Regions from separate parts of the Alteromonas alvinellae genome, predicted to be linked through region 2. Evidence: predicted binding sites of a transcription regulator. Region 2 holds the regulator's gene; the other holds the start of a gene.
The links. The regulator FliA, encoded in region 2, starts transcription of late flagellar genes. The targets are predictions, from matches to a motif close to CTAAAGNTNNNNNNNNNNNNGCCGATA.
Positions count from the first base shown of each region.

Region 1: ACX5KA_RS02295 (flagellin N-terminal helical domain-containing protein) is a predicted target of FliA. The motif match lies at 2,449-2,475, and genes of this name have one in related genera.

Region 1 covers NZ_CACSIH010000031.1:21,292-24,818, reverse strand. Annotated here, with positions in the region: gene fliD (flagellar filament capping protein FliD) at 1-934, opposite strand, end outside; gene ACX5KA_RS02300 (flagellar protein FlaG) at 945-1,412, opposite strand; gene ACX5KA_RS02295 (flagellin N-terminal helical domain-containing protein) at 1,504-2,325, opposite strand; gene ACX5KA_RS02290 (flagellin N-terminal helical domain-containing protein) at 3,050-3,527, opposite strand, start outside.
Region 2 covers NZ_CACSIH010000021.1:3,236-6,762, forward strand. Annotated here, with positions in the region: gene flhF (flagellar biosynthesis protein FlhF) at 1-420, shown strand, start outside; gene ACX5KA_RS01435 (MinD/ParA family protein) at 426-1,292, shown strand; gene ACX5KA_RS01440 (RNA polymerase sigma factor FliA) at 1,289-2,020, shown strand; gene cheY (chemotaxis response regulator CheY) at 2,057-2,440, shown strand; gene ACX5KA_RS01450 (protein phosphatase CheZ) at 2,475-3,230, shown strand; gene ACX5KA_RS01455 (chemotaxis protein CheA) at 3,243-3,527, shown strand, end outside.

The sequences.
Region 1 (3,527 bases), on a different contig from region 2:
TTGACTCGCCATATCGAGTAAGCCTTCCAATTTCATCGATTAACCCATTGTAGTTATCAACGAAATCTCTAATTTTTTGTTCCAATCCCTCTTTATCAAAACCTATTCCTAAAGTTGATGCGAGGGCTGCACCATTAGCGTCTTTAGGAGATAGCTCATTGACAGTGAAAGAAACGTTTTGAATAGTATTGTCAAACTCGTTGCTACTACTTTCAACGGTAATCCCGTCTACTGTTGCAATGGCATTTTTTGCTAACTCAATATTATTCGCTGAGATATTAGACGCACCTCCTCCCGTCGAGAGTCGGTCCAGCTCTGCGTTATCGTTTGTGATAGAGAGGTCGTTACCTGCTCCGGTCTCCTCTGAAACAAAAACAAGTCTTGGTCCTTCAGCAGTTCCGGTTTCAATAATATTAGCAGTCACACCAAAGTTATCAGCAGAATTGTTTACCAACTCCCGTAAGTCTGCAAGCGAGGTTGTGCTATCGACAGTTATAGTAAAGCTTTTATCTGTATTTACCGCGAACGTCAAAGAACCGGTTCCTCCAGATAAAAGTGCGTCTGAACTCGACGAAAAATCGCCAGCGTTAGTCGTTATCCGGCTTCCTGCTGACAACTGATCCACCGTTATGGAATAACTGCCTCTTAATGCAGAAGAAGACGCTTCGGCAGAGAGAACATCATTATCCTCTGAAGGGTTTTTGACGGTTGGTTCCCTACCGTTTATGTCGCTATCAGTGCGGAGTTCGTCTACTGAATCTTTAAATTCAGATAGCTTAGACTTTATTTGGCCTAGACCAGAGATTTCGGCTTCTACAGCCTCTTCTCTCGCGTTTAAGCTTTCTTCCTTTGGCTGCCTTTCAGCCGAAATAAGCTGTTGTACCAAATCATCTAAAGCTAGCCCTGAGCCAACACCTAATGATTGTATCGTCATAATTTACCCCTCAGACTTGTTGATCAATGAACATTCCTACCGTTTGTCCAATATCGTTTTGCAAGTCTTTAATTCTTTCAGCGAGTTCGAGAACATCCTCAGAAGGAATCTGTCTTATAACCTCATCGGATTGCGCGTCTTTCACGATTACCACAGAGCGATTAGTTTCCTCGTCTATTGAAAATGCAAGATCCCGATTTTGAGTCTTTAAAAAAGATTCTACCTTCTTAGTCGCCTCATCAAGCGTAATTTTCGCTTCTGATGACTCGTTATCGGCGATTATTCGGCTTACTTGAGTAGAAAATTGATCATTACTCGCTATAAGTTCATCTGCATTTGTGTTTTTAGACTTATTCTCACTGTCCAGTTCTTGAGAAATAACACCAGTCTCTGATTTTACTCGTATTTGAGGCTCGACATCTCTCCCCATAGAGGGCGAAGCAAATACTTGACCACCTTGCATATTTTGAATTTTCACGAACTATCTCCCCATCTAAAACACAAAAACGAGTGCTCGCAATAAAGCGGGCCCCCGTTTCTGAATTACTGTGCGACTTTTAGAGTATAGCTTACCCGAGCAAAGACAGCGCGGTTTGTGGACGCTGATTAGCCTGACTAAGTACAGAAACAGATGCCTGCTGAATTATCTGGTTTCTAGTCAAAGCCGCTGTTTCAGCAGCGAAATCTGTATCTTTTATCTGAGAACGCGCCGCTGAAACATTTTCTGAGATGTTACTTAAATTTCTGATTGTTGATTGAAAACGATTTTGTAGTGCGCCAAGCTCCGCACGCTGAGCTCCCAATACCGACAGCGCAGCATCCACTTCGGCAAGCATACTAGATGCTCCACCGGCAGAAAGGACATCTCCATCTATCGATAAGCCATTAGCACCAAACCCACCTGTTCTTGAAAGGTTCACGCTAATCGTCTGATTAGCGTTTGCACCAACAAGAAATTTTGCGGAAAAGCCGCCTGCAAGCAAAGTAACGCCACCGAATTCTGTTGTTGCTCCCACTCGAGAAATTTCTTGACGAAGTGCCGAAACCTCTTCTTGCAATGCTTTTCTATCAGCTGTGCTGTTTATACCGTTTTGCGATTGTACAGCAAGCGTTCGTATACGCTGGAGAGATGTAGTTGTCTCCTGTAACGCTCCCTCTGCAGTTTGAGTAAGCGAAATAGCATCGTTGGCATTTCTTACGGCTTGATCTAAACCTTGAATTTGTGACGTCAGTCTGTCAGTAATCTGCAAGCCTGCAGCATCATCAGATGCACTATTTATTCGAAAACCTGAGGAAAGACGTTCAAAAGATGTATTCAATTTATCACTAACGTCAAAAAGCTGACGCTGTGCATTTATTGATGATACGTTAGTATTTACAAATAAAGACATGTTACTACCTCCAAGAGACCTGACCGTACGTATTTCAGCCAGCTCTTTCCAGTTAAAACTAGCAAGGTCACTACGCTTACTAATCCATCATTAATAAAAAAGTATATTACCCCTCAACAATGGTATCGGCTCAAACTTTAAGTTCTTGAGCTTTTTTTTCATTATTTTGAATAAATAATTCGGCAATAATTTAAATTACTGTTTTTTATAATAAAAATATGCACGTAAATTACGTTATACACTGATATGAGAGTGCTTTTGTTGAAACCTATACCATCGCTTCAATTGGGCAAATGATACAAAGTATTCGAGCAATAGAGGTTCAGATACATCAACGAGGCTTGTTTGCTACGACTAGGGATAGATGAAATAATTTTTTCGACAATTAGAAGCAGAACCCAGGAAGACAAACAGAAAATTGGTACCATTATTGCATTAATCCAAATGGATTCTAGCGTTGCTCTACTGGAATTTGAGATTGGTGAGACGATTCGGCGATTATAAAAAAGGCCGAGACGTTCATCTCGGCCAATTTGCTCACGTTAGGAGATGGAGCAAAATTCGTTTTTGTCGGCTAACAGGGCTTAGTAGATTAAACTGGCCTCTCAACCAACACTTCTACATTTTCGGACCTGTTGGTCGGCATTCTATTTAAAAGGGCGGCAATAAAGCCGTCCTTTTCACTTTTAGGATGGCCTCTCAACTCCTTCCTATAACTTCAACTTTATCCACCAAGAAGCGACAACGCGGCTTGTGGACGCTGGTTAGCTTGCGACAACACTGTAGTTGTTGCCTGCTGTAATATCTGATTGCGGGTCAATTCTGCCGTTTCAGTGGCAAAATCTGTATCCTTGATGCGAGACCTTGCAGCAGAAACGTTTTCGGATATATTGCTCAGGTTACGGATGGTCGACTGGAATCTATTTTGGGTTGCCCCTAACTCTGCGCGAGTGCTCCCAATAATAGACAGCGCGGCATCCACATCGGTCAGCATTGCAGAAGCGGCACCTGCGGAAAGTACGTCTCCATCGATTCCTAAACCCGAAGCGCCAAAGCCACCGGACCTCGAGAGATTTATGCTAATTTTCTGATTAGCATTTGCTCCAACTAAGAAAGACGCAGAGTAACCTCCAGTTAATAAACTTACGCCGCCAAATTCAGTCGTAGAACCAATACGAGACATCTCATTTCTCAATGCTTCA
Region 2 (3,527 bases):
TTCCAACTTCGCCATAAGCGACTAGTATTGATTGATACAGCAGGTTTTAGTCAACGTGATAGTCGATTAATTAAGCAAATTAAGCAGTTCGACAACGGCCAAATGCCAAAAGTAAAAAAATATTTGGTAGCGCAAGCTAATACGCAATACCCTGCTTTGCAGAGAATTATTCAAGCGTATGATGATATTGAACTAAGTGGCTGTATTTTCACAAAGTTAGATGAGTGCTACTCTTTGGGAGAGGTGCTTAGTGCAGCAGTTGAATACCAACTTCCGGTTAGTTATGTCACCGATGGTCAAAAAGTGCCTGAAGACATTAAGATTGCAGAAGCGAAATCTTTGGTTTCCGCTGCTGCAAAGCTTTATAAAAAGTACGGTTTGAATCATACTAGTGGTAACAACGCAATTAAAACAGCATAAGCAGTATGATTGACGATCAAGCGAGTAGCTTAAGAAAAATGAAGCAATCACGGTTAATCAAAGTAATCGCCGTCACTGGTGGTAAAGGTGGCGTAGGTAAAACGAACATTACACTTAACACCGCTATCGCGATGGCGAAGCAGGGTAAGCGAGTAATGGTTCTTGACGCCGACCTTGGCCTTGCCAACGTAGATGTGATGTTAGGGCTAAGGGTTGAGAAAAATCTATCTCATGTACTCTCTGGAGAATGCACGTTGGACGAAGTGCTAGTGACCGGTCCTCACGGCATTAAGATTGCGCCTGCCACATCAGGCACGCAGTCAATGGCAGAGCTTTCACCAACGCAACACGCTGGTTTAATCAGAGCGTTTAGCGAATTACGGTCTCAGATAGATGTGCTTATTGTCGACACCGCGGCAGGCATATCAGATATGGTATTGAGCTTCTCAAAGGCCTCACAAGATATTATGGTCGTCGTATGCGATGAGCCAACATCTTTAACAGATGCCTACGCACTAATAAAAATTCTTAACCGCGAGCACGGTGTTTTTCGTTTTAAAGTCGTAGCCAATATGGTGCGCGATGTGCGTGAAGGTCAGGAATTATTTAGCAAATTAAGCAAAGTGACAGGGCGTTTTCTCGATGTTGCACTAGAATTAGTGGCGACAGTGCCCTTCGACGAGAATATTCGCAAGGCGGTGCGCAAGCAAACGGCTATTGTTGACGCCTTTCCAGGTTCTCCGGCAGCAGTAGCGATAACTAAGTTGGCAAGTAAAGCACTTACGTGGCCAATTCCAGCGCAGCCCGGTGGCCACTTAGAATTTTTCATTGAACAATTAGTTGCAGAAAAAGCCGTAGGAAGTCAGCGTTGAACAGCAAGGCAGCCGCTTATCAACAACAAACAGATAAATCGCAGTTAGTCGAAAGACATGCGCCTCTGGTAAAGCGAATTGCGCATCATTTGATTGCGCGACTGCCTGCCAGCGTACTTGTTGATGACCTTATTCAATCAGGCATGATTGGGTTGCTAGAGGCCGCTCGAAACTTTGACGGCTCTAAAGGCGCAAGTTTCGAAACCTTCGCAGGAATTCGAATTCGTGGTGCCATGCTCGACGAGATACGAAAAGGTGATTGGACCCCGCGTTCTGTTCACCGTAACGGCCGCGCCATAACGGAAGCGATATCTCAAGTAGAGAGCGAGACAGGGCGCGATGCACGAGATTCAGATATTGCTGACAAGCTTAACGTAAGCTTGCAGGATTATCACCAGATGCTTAATGAAGTAAATGCCGGAAAGCTAGTGGGTATTGAAGATTTAGGTGTGTCGGAAGATGTTATTACTACTGAACAAAGTAGAGGCAGTGACGCACCGTTAGAAGATTTAATGCAGGGTGCTTTTCAAAAAGCGCTTGCCCATGCAATTACGACATTACCTGAGCGAGAAGCGATTGTACTTTCACTTTATTACGATGAAGAACTAAACTTAAGAGAAATAGGCGAAGTTCTTGATGTAAGTGAGTCGAGAGTCAGTCAAATTCATAGTCAAGCCATGTTAAAACTCAAATCACGAATGAAGTCGTGGCAAGCTGACGAAGAATAGAGATTAATAACAATTAACCCCTCACTGGAGGCTATTTTGGACAAAAGCATGAAAATTCTCGTGGTCGATGACTTTTCTACCATGAGACGAATCATCAAAAACCTGCTAAAAGATTTGGGTTTTGCCAACATCCAGGAAGCGGATGACGGAAGCACTGCATTACCTATGTTACAACAGGGCGATTTCGACTTTGTTGTGACCGATTGGAATATGCCTGGTATGCAGGGCATCGATTTGCTTCGCGCTATAAGAGCAGACGATAAGCTTAAGCATTTGCCTGTGCTTATGGTTACTGCGGAAGCGAAAAAAGAGCAAATCGTTGCAGCGGCGCAAGCAGGTGTAAATGGTTACGTTGTAAAGCCGTTCACAGCAGCAACACTAAAAGAAAAATTAGATAAAATATTCGAACGTTTAGGTTGATCCAGACGCTCACCAGATAAATGAGGTTTACTGGATGACAACGAATGTAAACGTTCCAATATCGTTAGAGGAAGCAAAACAACTTGTCGCCTTTCTTGAAGAAGGCGATAAGACTTCAGCTAGCGCACTACTTGAAGCCGTCTCAATGAAAGAAAACGTTGAGTTGTTTGCTGAAGTAGGTAAATTGACGCGTCAACTCCACGACGCGTTGAATAACTTTCAAATAGACGACCGCATCAAAAATTTAGCTACAGATGACATTCCTGATGCGCAGTCCCGCCTTACCTACGTAATTGAAGAAACTGAAAAAGCTGCTAATACTACTATGGATGCCGTTGAGGCGAGCATGCCGATAGCAGAAATGCTGTCGGAGCGGATCGAAAAGGTCATGCCAGAGTGGAAGAAGCTTATGAATCGCCAAATCGAACTTGGTGAATTTAAGGCTTTATGCGCAGACTTAGACGAATTATTGGAAGAAGGTTCGGCTCAGTCAGCTAAACTTACACAATTGCTTACCGAAGTTTTGATGGCACAGGGCTATCAAGACTTAACAGGGCAGGTTATTCGTCGCGTTATCGACCTTGTAAAAGAGGTAGAAGATAGTCTTGTAAACATGCTTACCATGTTTGGGGAACGCGACGGTACAGAACACACTAAACCATCTAGCGTTAAGGCCGATAAGGTTGATGGTGTAGAGGCGGAAGGCCCAATCATTGATGCTGATCAACGGGACGATGTCGTTTCAGGTCAAGATGATGTAGATGATCTTCTGTCTAGCTTAGGTTTTTAGGGGAGCGGGCGCATGTCGTTTGATGTTGACGAGGATATATTACAGGACTTTTTGGTTGAGGCCGGAGAGATACTTGAACAATTACAAGAACAGCTCGTTGATCTTGAGAACAATCCTGAAGACGCGGATTTATTAAATGCAATTTTCCGTGGCTATCACACAGTAAAAGGCGGAGCGGGCTTCCTTTCTCTTACTGAGTTAGTTGAAATTTGTCACGGTGCCGAAAACGTTTTTGACGTAATGCGCAATGGCCAAAGAACGCTAACACCTGAATTAATGGATATTATTTTGCAGGCC